DNA from 3 places in the Methylobacterium sp. D54C genome. Region 2 is predicted to be linked to each of the others. Evidence: riboswitches for the same ligand, from Rfam matches in the RefSeq annotation. Region 2 holds a riboswitch; each other region holds the start of a gene.
The links. A riboswitch is a leader RNA that binds a small molecule or an ion and turns the genes downstream of it on or off. The one in region 2 is predicted to bind cobalamin.

Region 1 (5,418 bases), on a different contig from region 2:
GTGCCCGCAAACGATCAGCGTCCCGACCGCGAATAACGCCGAGCGCGGCAGGCCGATCATCGCCGCCAGGACGATCATGCACACGCCGATGCACCAGATCACCTGAAGCCAAAGCGTCGGGCTGGCGACGCCCCAGTACAGCTCCGAGAGGTAGAAGACCTCCAGAGCCATCAGCACGAGGCCGCGCTTCACGAGGTAGGCGCGCGTCTCCGCCAGGGTGTGCCGGGTGCTGAACAGGTACGCTGCCACCCCCGTCAGCGCGATGAAGATCGGCGCGCACAGGCTGACCGCGAGGCGCGCGAGATACAGGCCCGGCAGGGCGGTCCTGGCATCCATTGGGTCGGCGACCGGCACGTGCAGGAACCAGGTTTCACGCAGGTGGTCGAGGAGCATCAGCACCATTACCAGCCCGCGCAGGGCATCGATTGAGACGATGCGTCCGGTCAGGGCCGATTTCTCTGTCGACTCTTCCAGCGTTCTCGGATGCACGCTCATCAGAAGCGCGCCGTCATGCTGACGGTCACCCGCCGGGGCTCGCCGACGCCGACCCAGAAGGCGTTGTAGGAGCGTTCGTAGTAGGTCTCGTCGAAGATGTTATCGACGTTGAGCCCGAAGCGCAGGTTCTCGTAGCGGTAGTAGGCCAGGGCGTCGGTCAGCACGTAACCCGGGAGCCGGAACCGCTCGTTGCCGCTGTCCCCGAGACGCGAGCCGACGGCCCGGACGCCGCCGCCGAAGCCGAAGCCCTTCCAGTCGCCGGCCTGGACCTCATAGACGCCGAGCAGGCTGCCGGAGTGGCGCGGGATGTTGAGGAGCGGCGAGCCGACCCGCAGGACCTCGTCGCGGGTCACCGCTGCGTCGATGAAGGCGTAACCGCCGATCACCCGGAACTCGGGCGTCACCTGTCCGACGAAGCTTAGGTCGAAGCCCTGGCTCCGCACCGCCCCGGCGGCGATCTGGAAGAAGAAGTCCCTCGGGTCGGTCGTGAGGACGTTCTCCTTCTCGATGTGGAAGGCCGCGCCGGTCACGCTCAACCCGGTGAAGAGGTCGAGCTTGACGCCTGCCTCGTAGCCGAAGCCGGTCTCGGGGGCGAAGGGTCGTGTCGCAATGTCGAAGCCGGTGTTAGGCCGGAACGAGGCCGCCACGTTGCTGTAGAACGAGAGGAAGGACAGCGGCTGGTAGACGAGACCCGCACGCGGTGAGAAGCCGGTCCGGTCCTGCTCCGTGCGCTCGTTGCCAACCTTGTCGCGGAAGGTCTGGTTGTAGAAGTCGGTTCGGTTGCCGAGGAGCAGCCTCCACTCGGGGCTCAGCGCGATCTGGTCCTGCACGTAGACGGCGGTGTTCCCGACGTTCTCGCTCGCGCTGTAGCGCCGCGTAAAGGGCGGCTTGGGCTGGCCGTAGACCGGGTTGAACAGGTCGATGGCGAAGGGGTCGAGCCGCGGCGTCGAGCGCAGCAGGTTCTCGGTGCTGTTGTAGCGCTCGTGCTCAAGGCCGAGCAGCACGGTGTGGGCGAACGGCCCGGTGTCGAAGTGCCCCACGAGCTCGGCCTGACCGATGGCCACGCCCCACGTGAAGTCGTGCCGGCGGAACTCGCGCAGCAGGGTGCGCCCGTCGTCGAGAAGGCCGGTCGCGCCGGTCTGCAGGCCGGTCAGGCTGCCGGTGTTGAAGTGGCCGGCGACCCTGAGCTGCCAGTCGGCATTGAAGGCGTGATCGAGGCGGATCTGCAGGATCCCGGCTTCTGACACGGAGTCGTCGCCCGGCTCACCGAAGAAGCGGGAGCGCGGTACGAGGCCAAGGCGGTTGTTCACCGCCACCGTCCCGCGGTCGAAGGTCTGGCGGTTGCGCAGGTACTGCGCCTCGACGGTCAACTTGGTGTCCGGGCTGATCAGCCAGCTCACCACGGGCGCAGCCAGGACGCGGTCGCCGTCGACGAAATCGCGGAAGCTGTCCTGCCTCGCGAGCGCGCCGTTGAAGCGGTAGAGGACGGTGCCTTCCTCGTTCAGTGGCCCGCCGGCGTCGACGGTGGTGCGTGCCGTTCCGAAGCTCCCGAACAGCGTGCCCATTTCGACGAAGGGCAAGGCCACGGGCTGCTTGGTCAGGATGTTGATGGTGCCGCCCGGGTCGCTGCGTCCATAGAGTGCCCCGCTCGGTCCCTTGAGCACCTCGATGGACTGCACGTTCTGGGTGTCCGGCGCGCCGTTGTAGCCCCGGGCAATGTTGAAGCCGTTGAAGAAGATATCCTGGGTGGCGAAGCCGCGCACCGAGTAGAGCGCGAGGTTCTGGGCGCCGAAATCGTTCTGCTTGCCGACTCCCGGAACGTAGTCGAGGGCGCGCTCGACGCGCGTGGCGGCGGTGTCCCGCAGGACCTCCTGGGGCACGACGTCGACCTGCTGGGGCAGCGAGAGCCGCGGCGTCACGGTCTTCGTCCCGCTGTAGAGATCCTTGACTTGGTAGGTCGGTGCGGCGGTGTAGCTGCCCTCGACCGAGAGCGGATCGAGAACCACAGCGGCCGCTGCCTCGGCAGGGTCTCCCTGGGCCAGCGTCGGAGATGCGCCCGGAAGGGTAAGCGCGAGCGTGGCGACGCATGCGCGAAACCGCCTTTTGGAAATCGAACGGTACACAGGCCTAGGACCTCGGGACGGCAGTGGCACGTCACCGCGAACGAGGCCTCGCCAGCCGCGCTGGCGCACGGCCGTCTCGACACCCGTCAGGACCACCCCGCCCGACGCGTTTCGCGTGTGACCACGGCTGACGGCAGGTCTCCTGGCTCGCGGGTCGCCGCCCTCGCACCGTCTTCCCGGGGTGACCCAGTGACATGGTGGTGAAGGGCTCGCCGCTTACAGTTGCGGGGGCAGCCGTGGCTTCGGGGATAGCCCCAACCACGTTCCCTTTTGATCCCCGGAGGGAACCGTCAAGGTTGAGCTACGCTTCACGAGAATGTGAGTCAACGCACCGGCTGCTGCCGTTCGACCGGCTCCTGTGAAAGGGCACGCGTGAGGTCGAGGTGACCTGAGTTGCGTCGGCGGAGTGATGACACCTCAAGCTATCCCTGGGCGGGATCGGGAACGCGCGGCGACGGCGCCAACAGGCTCGCCTACTCGACCTTCAGCCGCTTGGCTGCAGCGGGGCAAAGCATCTTGAACTGCTCGACCATGGGCGGCATGCCCGACGCGCACGAGGTGTCGGCGTCAGCCCCGACTGGGAAGCGGGCCTTCCTGACCTGCCCATCGCTGTAACGGTAGCCGACCGTGCCGGTTCGGCAGTTCGCCTCCGCGGTCATCGTGGCTCGGCCTTCGCTCCGTAAGTAATTCGCGACACACTGAGCCGTCGTGAGCTTGCCACCGAACTGCTTGGTTTCCCCGCCGGGGTCGCGTTCGCAATACTCCTGCAGGTCGGCCTTGGTGACGATGCCGCGCATCGTGGCCCGCGCCGTATCGATGCCGTCGCGCTCGACGACCGTGCCGTTCCAGCCTTTGCAGGAGGCGAGCGGGAAATCCCCCGCCGCCAGCGTCGGCGTCACCAAAAAGGGCAAGGCCGCAAGCGCGTAAACGGTGATCCTCAATGGCGTTCCTCCGGCGCGGTCTAGACCGAAGCGGCTCTGACGGTATCTCTTCGGCAAGCGCCAATTCCATTTATCCACAGGCGTCCACACCGGCTCATTGTCGCAAGCTCGGCCGCTTGCGAGGAACCGCCGCCGCATGTTCCTATTTTGTTCTGTTAGATTCGCGGAGCAAAAACATGCAAGCCAGCGGCATTACCATTGGCCTGCCCATGCCGGTGCCCCTCCTGGCTCGACCAGTCAGGGCGGGCTTCCCCAGCCCGGCGGACGATTTCATCGAGGACGAGATCGACCTTCAGCGTCTGCTCATCGCCAACCGGCCGGCGACCTTCCTGGTGCGGGTGGCGGGCGACAGCATGGTGCTGGCCCGCCTTTTCGACGGAGACCTCGCGGTGGTCGACCGCTCGCTCACGCCGCGAAACGGCGACATCGTCGTGGTCGATATCGACGGCGAGCGCTCCTTCAAGGTCTGGCGCCGCCAGGGGCATCGGGTGCACCTGGCTTTCGCCAATCCCCGTTTTCCGGAGTTCCGGCTTTCTCCCGGAGCAGAGGTGGAGGTCTGGGGCGTCGTCTCCGGCTCGATCAACCCGAGGCGCCGGAGCGAGTGAGCGCCCGGGCCTACGCCCTCTCCGACGGCAACTCGTTCTATTGCTCCTGCGAGCGCGTGTTCGACGCCCGCTTGGCCCGCGTGCCCGTGATCGTGCTGAGCAACAACGACGGCTGCGCCATCGCCCGCACCGCCGAGGCCAAGGCCCTCGGCATCCGCATGGGAGAGCCGTACTTCAAGATCCGCGACATGTGCCGGTCCCGGGGCGTGCGAGTCTACTCGTCGAACTATGCTCTGTACGGCGACATGTCCGCCCGGGTGAACACGGTCTACCGGGGCTTCTCTCCGCGCATCGAGATCTACTCCATCGACGAAAGCTTCCTCGACCTGTCCGACGTCCGGGAGCGGGACCGAGTGCCGCTCGCTCGGGACATGCGTGAGACCGTGCGAGCCTGGACTGGCATCCCGACCTGCGTCGGGATCGGCCCGACCAAGACGCTGGCGAAGCTCGCCAACCACGTCGCCAAGAAGGTGCCGGAGCTCGGCGGGGTTTGCGACCTGACAGACCCGGTCCAGTACGAGCACTGGATGGTCCGCATCCCGCCCGAGGACATCTGGGGCGTCGGACCGGCCAACGCCCGCAAGCTGGAGGCCCTGGGCTGCGAGAGCGTCGCCGACGTGCGCGACCTCGACACCCGGGCGGTGCGCAAGGCCATGACCGTGGTCGGGGAGCGGCTCGTCATGGAATTGCGGGGCATGGCCTGCCTCGACCTGGAGGAGGTCGCACCGACCCGGAAGGGCTGCGCGGTGACCCGCAGTTTCTCCGACCGCGTCGAGGACCTCGCTACCATGGAACAGGCCGTCGCCACCCACGCCGCCAGGCTGGGCGAGAAGCTGCGCGCCGGGGGCCTCGGGACCGACCACGTCACGGTCTTCTTCCACACATCCGAGCACGACCGGGACCGGCCGCAGCGGTCGGTCTCGTCGGTGGTGACCCTGCCGGAGGCGTCGAACGACACCCTCGTGCTCGTGAAGGCCTGCCTGCACGGGGTCCGGAAGACCTGGCGCGACGGCTACCGCTATTCCAAGGCCGGGGTCGTCACCACGGACCTGGTACCCCTGGCGGCCTCGCAGCGGGCCTTCCCGGGGCTGGGGCAAATGGACCGGGAATACGGGGCGGCGCTGATGGGCGCCCTCGACGCCTGCAATCGCCGGTTCGGCCGTGGGGCGGTCGTCCCGGGCAGCGCGGGGTTCGCCCCAAAACGGGAGTGGTCGACCAAGTTCGACATGCGCTCGCCGCGCTACACCACCCGGA
Region 2 (5,418 bases):
GCGGCGGCCTGCGGCTCCTTCAGGCTCGACACGGCCATCGGCAGCACGCCGATCCCGCGCGCCCGCAGGGCGGCGGCGAGGGCGACGAACGGGCCGGTGTCGCCGCCGAGCACGGCGGAGCGGTAGATCAGCAGGAGCGCGACGGGCTCCGCCGCGCTGCGCGCTCCGGCGAGCGGGACCGCGGTCGCGGCCGCGGCGAGGGCTGCTTCAAGGGACAGGACCCCGCAGCCGGGGCACCAGGGAAACCCGCGCGGGAGCGGCTGCGGCGGCTCGACCGGGCCGTCGGCGCCCAGGCGGATCGCGAGGCGCCGCAGCATCCGCCTCAGGTTGTCGGGGCCGCCGGCCCGGAAATAGGCGTCGAGCTGCCCGGCGAGGTCGGGATCGGTGGAGAAGGCGGCGAGGCGCGGATCCGGCCGGTCGTCGCCCGGCAGGACCGCGAGGACGACGCCGTGCGCCCGCGCGGCCTCGGCGCAGCGCTCGATCCCGTAGCGCCAGTAATCGAGGCCGCCCAGGCAGCGGATCACCACGACCTTGGCGCGCGCCACGACGCGCTCGACGTAGAGGTCGACCGAGAGCGGGTGCCGCAGCCTGGCGAGCTTCGCGAGCCGCAGGCTCGGCAGGCCGGGCTCCGCGGCGTGGGCCTGCCCGACCGACGCGAGGTCGCTGTCGGTGAAGGACAGCACCACGAGGTCGCCGGGCTCCTGCCCGAGATCCACGGCCGCCTCGCCCTCGTCGAGGGAGATGGCATCGATGCGCACGAGGTGCACCGCGGCGGCCCCTAGAGCGAGTCCGGGCGGGCGTGCGCGACCGGCCTCATCCCGCGATGGCCGCCGCGACGGCGTCCTTGTCGAAGCCTTTGAGGCCGATCACCACCAGCGTCCCGTCGCGGGCTTCCCCGGCCCGCCAGGGGCGGTCGAAATGATGGGTCACGCGTCGGCCGACACCCTGCACCACGAGGCGCATCGGCTTGCCCTCGACCTCGGCGAAGCCCTTGATGCGCAGGACGCCGGCGGCCTCGGCCGCCGCCTCGACCCGTGCCGCGAGATCCCCCGCGGTCACCGCCGGGCGCACCGGCAGCGCCACGGTCTCGAAATCGTCGTGGTCATGGTCCTCGCCCTCGCCGTGATGCGAGGGTCGGGCGTCGAGATCGTCCTCGGCGGCCGCGCCGAGGCCGAGCAGCACCCGCGGGTCGATCGCGCCGTTCTCGGTCTCGACCACCTTCACGGCGCGGGGCAGGTGCCCCTCGACCTCGGCGCGGACCCGCGCCCGCGTCGCGGCGTCGATCAGGTCGGCCTTGTTGACGACCACGAGGTCGGCGCAGAGGAGCTGGTCCTCGAACACCTCCTCCAGGGGGTTGTCGTGGTCGACCGACTGGTCGGCGGCCCGCTGGGCCGCCAGGGCCTCCGGATCCTCCGCGAAGGCGCCCGAGGCCACCGCCGGGCCGTCGACCACCGCGACCACGCCGTCGACGGTCACCCGCGAGCGGATCGCCGGCCACTGGAACGCCTGGACCAGCGGCTTCGGCAGGGCGAGGCCGGAGGTCTCGATCAGGATGTGCTCCGGCGGCTCGGCGCGACCGAGAAGGGTCTCTAGCGCCGGCACGAAATCGTCCGCGACCGTGCAGCAGATGCAGCCGTTCGGCAGCTCGACGATGGCGTCCTCGGTGCAGCCCTCGACGCCGCAGGCGGCCAGGAAGGACTTGTCGAAGCCGATGTCGCCGAACTCGTTCACCAGGATCGCGAGGCGGCGCCCCTTGGCGTTCTCCACCACGTGGCGGACGAGGGTCGTCTTGCCGGCCCCAAGGAAGCCGGTGACGATGGTGCAGGGGATCTTGTTCACGAGGGTCATTCCGCGGGCTCCAGGGTGCCGGCGGGGACCGGGCGGGGTTCTGGGAAAGGGGGGATGCGGGCGATCACGCCCTTGCGGAACGCCTCCGGACGCTCGCGCCAGGGCACGATGCCGTCCGGGGTCGCCGCGTAGGCGGCGAGCCCGCCGAGGATGATCTCGGCCGAGGCGGCCGGATCCATGTCGCCGTAGACGTAGGTCCAGCGGTCGGCCGCGGCGACCGCCACGGTGCAGGGCCGCTTGCAGACCGACAGGCACTCCACCGCCTCGACCCGCAGGTCCGGCGTGGCGCCGCTCCGCGCCCGGAGCGCCTCCAGCAGGCGGGCCCCGGCGCGGGGGCCGTCGGGGTCGTCGTCCGGCCGGCGGCAGGTGGTGCAGACGTAGAGAACGGTCTCAGGCACGGGCCGCTCCCCGATCCGCGCCGCGGGCGAAGGCCTGCCACGCCCAGCCGAGCCCCAGCCCGATCAGGATCCAGAACACGAAGCTGATCGCGAGCGACCGCGCGGCGAATTGCGCGGCGAGCGCGGCCGGAAGTTCGGACGCGGCCTCGGGCGCCTGCGGGGCACCGACGACGTGCGGCGCGATGATCAGGACGAGCCCCCCGAGGATCGTGATCAGCGCGCGGCGGATGGTGATCAGGTAGAGCCCCATCCCGGTCGCCGCGGCGGTCATCACCCACCACGCCTGCCGTGTCGCGAGCGGGGCCGCCGCGCTGCCGGGCAGTTCCGGCGGCAGGCCGAGGCCCGGCGCGAGGGCGACGCTGGCGAAGGCGGCCACCGCGAAGGCGAGGCCGACCTGCGGCGTGGGCTCGCGGCCGCAGGCGAGCATCACCGCGCCGAGCAGCAGCGCGTAGCCGACGCCGCCCACGAGGGTCGCGAGCCCGGTGAAGGCCATCCGCGGCAGGCCGGGCGCGGGCTGCCATTCCGGCGCGGCGTCGGGCGCGGCGTGGTCGTGCCCGGCATGGGCCAGCACGATCGGGAACGCCCTGACCGGGAGCGCCTTGGCAGCCCGGTTCGGCGCCTCCTGCTGCTCGTAGCGCTCGGCCGCGACGATCAGCGGCGAGGTCAGCGTGAGTTCGAGGCCCGTCACGATGGCAGCCGCGAAGAAGCCGGCGGCGAGGGCCGCCGACAGGAGCCGGATGATCATCCCTGGTCCGGGGACGTCAGTGGCAGGGGAAGTTCTGGGTGTGCCGGAAATCGTGCGCCGCGTTGTGGAGCGCGATCGCCGGCGAGAAGCCCGCCATGAACAGCAGGCCGAGGCCCAGCACGGCCGCGAGTGCGACGGCGATCGGGCGCTCCGCGGCGCGGGTGCCGGCGGCGACGGGGGCGAGGGTTTGCGTCGTCATCAGAAGCGTCTCCAGCCGCCCCACCGGCGGCATTGCGGGATCCTGTCGCGACGGCAGGTCTCCTGGCTCGCGGCTCGGCGCGCCCACCGCCTTCCCGGATCGCTCCGGTGGCGCTTGGCGGGCGCTCGCCGCTCACAGTTGCGGGGGCAGCCGCGGAATCGGGGCTTCAAACCCCTCACCGCATTCCCTTTTCACCCCGTCTCCGGGGCACCGTCGCCCGGCCGTTGTAGACGCATGACCGCCGGGACACAACGGAGCGGCGCCGGATCGCGGCCGTTTCCCGCGCCCGCCCCGCGATCGGGGCGGGCTTGACGGCCGCGCCCCGGAGCGGGCACCGCCGCACCCGATACCCGCCCGGCCCCGGCGCGGGCGCTGAACTCCCGGAGACCCGATGGCCCCGACAGACGATCCGACCCCGGTCCTCGTCGATCTCGCGGCCGGCCGTGAGCCGCGGATCGTCTCCGATGCGGGCACGGGAACGACGTGGCTCGAGGTCGACCTCGGCGGCCGCTTCCCGATCCATTCCGTCGCCCTGCGGCCGGGGGAGGGGGCGGTTCCCGCGGAGCCCGGCGACGTCGCGGTGGCGGTCTCGCAGGACGGCGTGACGTGGGCCGAGCCGGACCTCGCCGGCTGGACCGCGACCTCGGACGCCCTCGTCGCCGCGATCGTCCCCGACGAGCGGGCCTGGGCGCGCGCGGTCCGGATCGCCGCGCCCGAACCGGCCCGGATCGCCGGCATCGGCATCCGAGCCGACGAGGCCGCGGTCGACCTGATCGCGCTGCGGGCGATGCTCGGCCTCGACGTGACGCTCCTGAACGAGAAGCCCGGCGCCAACGTCTACGTCACCTACGCGCTCCAGTCGGCGCCCGACCGCGCCAGCCATGCCCTGGTCGGCCTGTCGCTGTTCGAGAACGGCGCCTTCGGCAACTGCCTCGTCCAGTACATCATCGCGGTGTCCATCGCGAAGTCGCTCAACCTGAAATACATCAAGGTGCCCAAGGTCGACCGCAGCAAGGTGATCTTCCTGACCGAGCGGCTGACCTGCGACGGCATCACCTTCATCCCGCCGGACGAGCCGCTGCCGGCGGACGGCTACTTCCTGTCGGGCCTGTATTTCGACCCGACGCAGTTCGAGCGCGTGACCGCGCTGCGGGGGCCGACGGATTCGCGCGCGATCGTGCAGAGCGTGATCCGGCCGCTGTTCAACGGCCTGCCGAAGAGCTTCCCGGTGAAGCCCCACGACCAACTCCTGATCCACATCCGGTCGGGCGACATCTTCAGCACCTGGGTCGATCCGCACTATCCGCAGCCGCCCTTCGCGTTCTACCGGATGGTCATCGACCGGCTCATGGCCGAGCGTCGGATCCGCTCGGTCAAGCTCGTCTTCGAGAACAGACTGAACCCGGTCATCGCCGAGGTGGAGGCGTACGCCGAGCGGCGCGGGTTGCCGGTGGAGATCCAGAGCGAGTCGCTGATCTCCGACGTCGCGGCGCTCGTGAACGGCCGCTACCTCGTCTTCGGGCTGGGGACCTTCGGGCCGGGGATCTGCCACCTCTCGGACCACGTCGAGCAGGTCTTCTACTTCGCGTCGAACTGGCCGCAGGGCTTCCAGTCGATCCCCACCATCGGGAAGGTGGTCGAGGTCCGCGATCTCGAGGGCCGCTACATGAAGGTCGGCGAGTGGCAGAACACCGACGCGCAGCGCCGGACGATGGTGGATTACCCGGCCGAGGCCCTCGCCTTCGACGACGCGTGACCGGCTTGGCGGGCCGGAGGCGCTACGGCGCCGTCCGGAGATGCTCGGCGGGGGCTCCGGCCGGACGGGTCGAGCCGGCGTCGCGCACCTTCAGGGCGTCCGTGTACATCCGCTCCACGTCCGTCCGGAAGGCGGCGCGCGAGTCCGGTCGCGTGTAGAACATGTGCCCGCCCGGATAGACCGCGAGGCTCAGGCGGCCGGCGGCGTAGGCGGGGACCTGCGCCAGCAGGAGCTTCGAGGCGAAGTAGGGCGTCACCAGGTCGGTGAAGCCGTGCGCCACGAGGACGCGCATGTGCCCGTCGAGCGCCAGATCGCCCTTCAGGTTCGACAGGACCTCGGGTGCCTGCCGGCCCGAGCCCCAGTTCCAGCCGCGATTGACGGCGTTGTTCAGGAGCTCGTAGCGCATGTTGGTCACCGGCCATTTCAGCGTCCGCGCGTAGAGGTCGAGCATCGCGCTCGTCAGCGGTGCCTG
Region 3 (5,418 bases), on a different contig from region 2:
GAAGCTCTACCGGCTGCTTAGTGGTCCAAAGCGAATGCGGCATGTCCTTGGGCAGAAACACGAAACCGCCCGTGCGCAGCTCTTTGCCTCTCGCCTTGTCGATGGTCGTGCCGTGCTCGTGATAGATCGAGCCCGAGAGGATCGTCAGCGTCTCGACTTCGGAATGAGTATGGGGCGCGATGACCGTATTGGCGGGAAACTTCACCCGCAGGACAAAGGGGCCGGGCTTGCTCGGATCGCCTGAGACCATGCTGATCTGCGTGCCCTTCGGTAGGTTCGGCGGACCCGGTTGGTAGGTCGCGCTCGCGGCATCCGGCAGCGTAACCGCGCCGTGCGTCCCATGGTCCTGCGCGAGGCCCGCGCCCGTGCTGACGATCAAGGCCGCGAGACCGGTGGCGATGGTCCGAAGGCGTTTGGTCATGGATCGTCCCCCCGCCCGTTCGCGACAGGCTCGACGACCAGTTAGCGCACAATCGAGTCTCGGCTACCCTGGCGGTGTTGAGGGCCATCGTCTCGCTCACCCGCAATGCGCGCAAAGGACGCGTCGGCTAGATCGTTGATCAAGCCTTCGGTGAAATACTTCCTGTAAGACTGGCCTCCAGTTGTCAGTAGTCGCATGTTGTGCGGCCGTTGCTTGTGAATATGCTGTAAAGTACAGGTAATTTCGGCAAAAGGCGCCATCCGAAGGCGCAAGCCACGTAGCTGGTCCCGCCTCCGCCGTGCCGAGGCCGAAGCCCCTCCTGAAATCGTCGAGGCTTTCAGCGTCCCTTATGTTGACGGGACTGCTGTCGGTCCATCCGAGACGCTGAAGGAGTCCGTTTCAGGCCGGGATGCTCTCCGGCGATGCGGTGTTCTCGGCGGTCACGCCGTTCTCCCGGTGGCGGAAATCGCTCAGCGCCTGGTAGACCTGAAGCCGCGCCCGCATCACCGAACCCAGCGGCTGGTGCGCCGCCAGGCTGTGCGCGGGACGGAAGGTCATCACCTCGTCGAAGTAGCGGACCCGCTCGGGAGAATAGGCGTCCTGCCGGGGCAGGCGGATCATCGCCACCGTGCGGTACAGGCTGACCGCGACCGGCCAGTCGACCGAGGCATCCTCGATGGGCTGGCGCTCGGCGTCGGCCCAGAGCTGCGCCTTCAGGTCGTAGACCACCTCGTTGTCGCGGAAGAACGCCGCCGCCGCGTGGCGGAAGCCATCCTCGTCCCCGTGCGGATCAAGCCGCCATTCGGCGAGGTCCCGTTGGGCAGGCGAAGCCGGGACCGCCCCGAGCTTGGCGACGTAGTCGCCGAAGCGCATCGGCGCTTGGCTGAAGTAGCTGTCGGCGAGCGGATGGCTGTAGGGATGGCCGAGGAAATCGGCCAAGGCGCTCTCGGTGCCGAACGCGTGCAGCACTCGGTTGAGGTTGCGGGCCGTGGCCGCGACGGCACTCTTCACGCCCTCTGGCAAGCCAGTCGATTTCCCGATGACCGTGCCGTCGCGCAGGAAGCCCGCCGCGGTGCCCGACGGGAAGGTCGTGCCGGTGGCGAGTACGAAGTCCTGAGTATCGACGTCGTGCCCGGGAAGCTTCTCGCCCGGCACCCCGAAGACCTTGATCGACATGCCGCGGTGGGTCGATACCCGGTCGCCCAGGATCTCCCCAGGCCCTTGCGCGAAGCGCACCGCCACCTTGTGCGTACCCGGCCTGGCAAACAGGCCTTGCGCGAGTTCCGGGGGCAAGTTCTCCGGAACGACCAACTCCCCGACGACGCAGGCTGAGCTCTTGGCGTGGCTCGCGCGCACCGCGCGGTGCTCGCGCTTCTCCACGACCTGCGACTGCTGGGTCATCCCCTGGATGATGCCGTCGATGGACTTCTGCTCGTCCGGGGCGGGCGTCTCGATGTCGGGGGCGTAGCGAAGGAATGTCATCGGCGTATCCTCGACGTGTCGTCCGCCTGCGGGGTGATTGCACGAAGGCTAGGATCGGGACGCGGGGTCCGAAGGCTGCCGGATCATGGCCACGCCTTGGCAGAGAGAAAGACCGCATTGGAGACAAGCCGCGCCGGCCCCCTGCCGTTCCCCACCTTAGTTCATGGGCGATTGAATGCCGCACAACCCGGAACGTCGCCGGGTGAGCGGGCGTTCGGTCCTGGCCGTCAGCGGGAGACAGACCTTGCGATCACCGGTGCGATACACTCCCGACGTCGAGGCGGTGCTGCCGGACGAAGGGCATACCATCGAGCAGCTCAACCAGACCTTCGATAAGATCCTGAACCGGGTCGCGGAGCATTCGGGCCATGCCGTGCGCTCGGTCCACGCGAAGTCGCATGGCATCCTCGAAGGGGCTCTGACGATCGATGCGGGCCTGCCCCCCGAGCTGGCCCAGGGCCTGTTCGCCACTCCCGGCCAGCATAAGGTCTACATGCGGTTGTCGACCAACGCCGGCGACATCCTTCCCGATGCGGTCTCCCTGCCCCGAGGCCTCGCCCTCAAAGTGCTGGACGTCGACGGCGAGCGCCTGCCGGATGCGGAGGGGACGACCCAGAACTTCATCATGGTCAACGGCAAGGTGTTCCAGGCACCGAACGCCGAGAAGTTTCTGGGCAGCCTCAAGCTGCTGGCCGGCACCACGGACCGCGCCGAGGGGCTGAAGGTCGCCGCCTCCACGGTCCTGCGCGGGGTCAACAAGGCCCTGCATGCGGTGGGCATCGACAGCCCCACCATCGGCTCTCTCGGTGGCGCGCCCAATGTCGATCCGCTCGGCGAGACCTACTACAGCCTGACCCCGTTCCGGTATGGCGCCTACATCGCCAAGTTCTCGCTGGCCCCCGTCGCGCCAGCTCTGACCGCCCTGACCGGCACCGAGATCGATGCCTCCGGCCGCCCGAACGCCATCCGCGAAACCGTACAGTCTGAGATGATCGGCATCGCCGGCGAGTGGGAATTCCGCGTGCAGCTCTGTCGCGACCTTGAGCGCCAGCCGGTCGAGGACCCGACGGTGGAGTGGAAGGAGGACGAGGCACCGTTCCAGCGGGTCGGGATTGTCCAGGTTCAGCCGCAGGACAGTTGGGACCCTGCACGGGTCCAGGCAGTGGACGAGGAGATGCGGTTCAGCGTGTGGACAGGCCTCGCAGCGCACCGACCTCTTGGCAACATCAACCGCGCCCGCAACGCCCCCTATCGGCATTCGGCCGAGTTCCGTGAGCGGTTCAACCGCTGCCCGCTCCACGAGCCGAGTGCGGTGCGCTGAAGAGACATCCTGAAGTTGCAGATGCTGCAGATCTCAGATCGAGCACAACGGCGATGTCTGCTTCACCGCTAATCCGCTCAAAACCAGACAGGCAGAAACCCACCCTGAGCCGACATGCACGTGTGTACGAGTAGTAGCCGCGCCTGGCGTCGCGCTGAAGGCGGCCTCGACGGGATCGGGCTCTTAGGCGCCCCGCGGCCACTTACGCATGAGGTATCGAAGAAGCGACTGCCTCCCCTCGAACGCCACACATCTGAACAAGGTGTTTCCCTGCGTTGACGGATGGACGCATCGCAGCCTAGCTTGAGTGTGACGGTTCCCCTCGGGGATCAAAAGGGAACGCGGTGAGGTCACGCCCGTGAGGGCTCGGCCGATGCCGCGGCTGCCCCCGCAACTGTAAGCGGCGAGTCCTTCATCACGACGTCACTGGGCGGCCTCGCCCGGGAAGACGATGAGAGGGCGACGACCCGCGAGCCAGGAGACCTGCCGTCAGCCGTGGTCACACGCGGAGCTTGCCGGGCGGGGTGTCCTGGGAGGTGTCGCGGCGCCGTGGTTCCCTTGAGGACGCGGCCGCCGAGGCCTCGTTCGCGGTGACGTGCCACAGCCGTCACCCGAGGCCGTCCCTTGTCCTGCTTCCTCTCTCCCGCGCTCAGGCGTGCGCTCGTTTCGTCCTGCATCGGCAGCGCGGTTCTTTCTGCCTCGCCGGTCCTGGCCCAGCAGGTGGCCGCTCCCTTCGCCGATGCCCCCCGGCAAGCGGCTGCGGCCGAGGCCGCGGTCAGCCTCGCCGAGATCTCGGTCTCGGCCACCGGATTGCCGACGCCCATCGCCGCCACAGGTTCGAGCGTCACGGTCCTGACCGACCGCGTGCTCGAAGACCAGCAACGGCGCACCGTGCCGGACGCCCTGCAACAGGTGCCCGGCCTCAACGTGGTGCAGACGGGCGGCCCCGGCGGGCAGACCTCGGTGTTCATCCGCGGCGCGAACTCGAACCAGACCAAGGTCCTGATCGACGGCATCGACGCCACGGACCCCTCAAACCCGAACGGCTCGTTCGACTTCGGTCAGTTGTTGACCGACGACCTATCCCGCATCGAGGTCCTGCGCGGGCCGCAGAGCGGCCTGTACGGCAGCGACGCCATCGGCGGCGTGATCTCCTTCACGACCAAGCGGGGCGAGGGGCCGACGCGCGTGACCCTGCGGACCGAGGGCGGATCGTTCGGTACCTTCAACCAGTTCGGCCGCATCAGCGGGGCGCAGGACGGCTTCGACTACTCGGTGTCGATCCAGCACTTCCGAGCGGCCGCGACGCCGGTCACGCCGCGCGACCTCGTGCCCTTCGGCCGCCCGATCCACCCAAACTACTACGACAACGAGACGGTCTCGGCGAAGCTCGGCTACCAGTTCACCGACACGTTCCGGGTCAACTCGACCACGCGGTTCATCAATTCGCGCCTGCTGTTCACCGGCACGGACTTCAGCACCTTCCCGGCCTTTCCGTCCGCGGTCCGCAGCGCCGCCGACGTGCAGCAGCTCTACACCCGCAACGAGGCCGAATGGACGCCCATTGTCGGCTTTCACAACATCTTCGCGATCAACTACTCGAACCTGTTCAATCGCCAGCAGCAGAACGAGTACGACCCGTTCGCCATCCAGCCGACGACCGGCCTCGGCGAGCGCCTGCGCTACGAGTATCGTGGCGACTACCTTCTCTCGCCCGGCAACCTCGTCCTGTTCGGAGCGCAGCGAGACGAGGAGAGCCTGCTGACGATTGATCCGAACGCATTCGGTGCCGGCACCCTCAGGGCACGCAACGGCAACACAGCCGGCTACGGCGAGGTGCAACTGACGCCCTTCGACCGCGCCGCCCTCGTGGTCAACATCCGCCACGACGAGAACGACCAGTTCGGCCCCGCCACCACGTTTCGCGTCGCGCCGAGCTACATCCTGCCCGGCACCGAGACGCGCCTGAAGGGCAGTGTCGGCACCGGCTTCAAGGCACCGACCCTCAGCCAGCTCTACCAGAACTTCCCAGCGTCCAACTTCTTCGGCAACCCGAACCTCAAGCCGGAGGAGAGCTTCGGGTTCGACGGCGGTTTGGAACAGCCGCTCGGCGAGCGCGTGCTCATCGGCGCGACCTACTACCAGAACGACTTCAGGAACCTGATCAACACCAACGCGACCTTCACGTCGAACG

Region 1: another riboswitch for cobalamin. It lies ahead of ACLBYB_RS29460 (TonB-dependent siderophore receptor); the one in region 2 lies ahead of ACLBYB_RS11785 (CbtB domain-containing protein).
Region 3: another riboswitch for cobalamin. It lies ahead of ACLBYB_RS29430 (TonB-dependent receptor plug domain-containing protein); the one in region 2 lies ahead of ACLBYB_RS11785 (CbtB domain-containing protein).

The regions. Positions count from the first base shown of each region.
Region 1 covers NZ_JBKFAK010000031.1:9,310-14,727, forward strand. Annotated here, with positions in the region: gene ACLBYB_RS29455 (DUF1624 domain-containing protein) at 1-495, opposite strand, end outside; gene ACLBYB_RS29460 (TonB-dependent siderophore receptor) at 495-2,414, opposite strand; cobalamin riboswitch at 2,734-2,925, opposite strand; gene ACLBYB_RS29465 (hypothetical protein) at 3,092-3,559, opposite strand; gene ACLBYB_RS29470 (LexA family protein) at 3,736-4,164, shown strand; gene ACLBYB_RS29475 (Y-family DNA polymerase) at 4,161-5,418, shown strand, end outside.
Region 2 covers NZ_JBKFAK010000004.1:105,975-111,392, reverse strand. Annotated here, with positions in the region: gene cobN (cobaltochelatase subunit CobN) at 1-767, opposite strand, end outside; gene cobW (cobalamin biosynthesis protein CobW) at 814-1,848, opposite strand; gene ACLBYB_RS11795 (DUF1636 domain-containing protein) at 1,845-2,246, opposite strand; gene ACLBYB_RS11790 (CbtA family protein) at 2,239-2,991, opposite strand; gene ACLBYB_RS11785 (CbtB domain-containing protein) at 3,008-3,190, opposite strand; cobalamin riboswitch at 3,226-3,420, opposite strand; gene ACLBYB_RS11780 (discoidin domain-containing protein) at 3,582-4,946, shown strand; gene ACLBYB_RS11775 (S10 family peptidase) at 4,969-5,418, opposite strand, start outside.
Region 3 covers NZ_JBKFAK010000031.1:1,909-7,326, reverse strand. Annotated here, with positions in the region: gene ACLBYB_RS29445 (cupin domain-containing protein) at 1-421, opposite strand, end outside; gene ACLBYB_RS29440 (catalase family protein) at 821-1,903, opposite strand; gene ACLBYB_RS29435 (catalase family protein) at 2,160-3,224, shown strand; cobalamin riboswitch at 3,521-3,729, shown strand; gene ACLBYB_RS29430 (TonB-dependent receptor plug domain-containing protein) at 3,849-5,418, shown strand, end outside.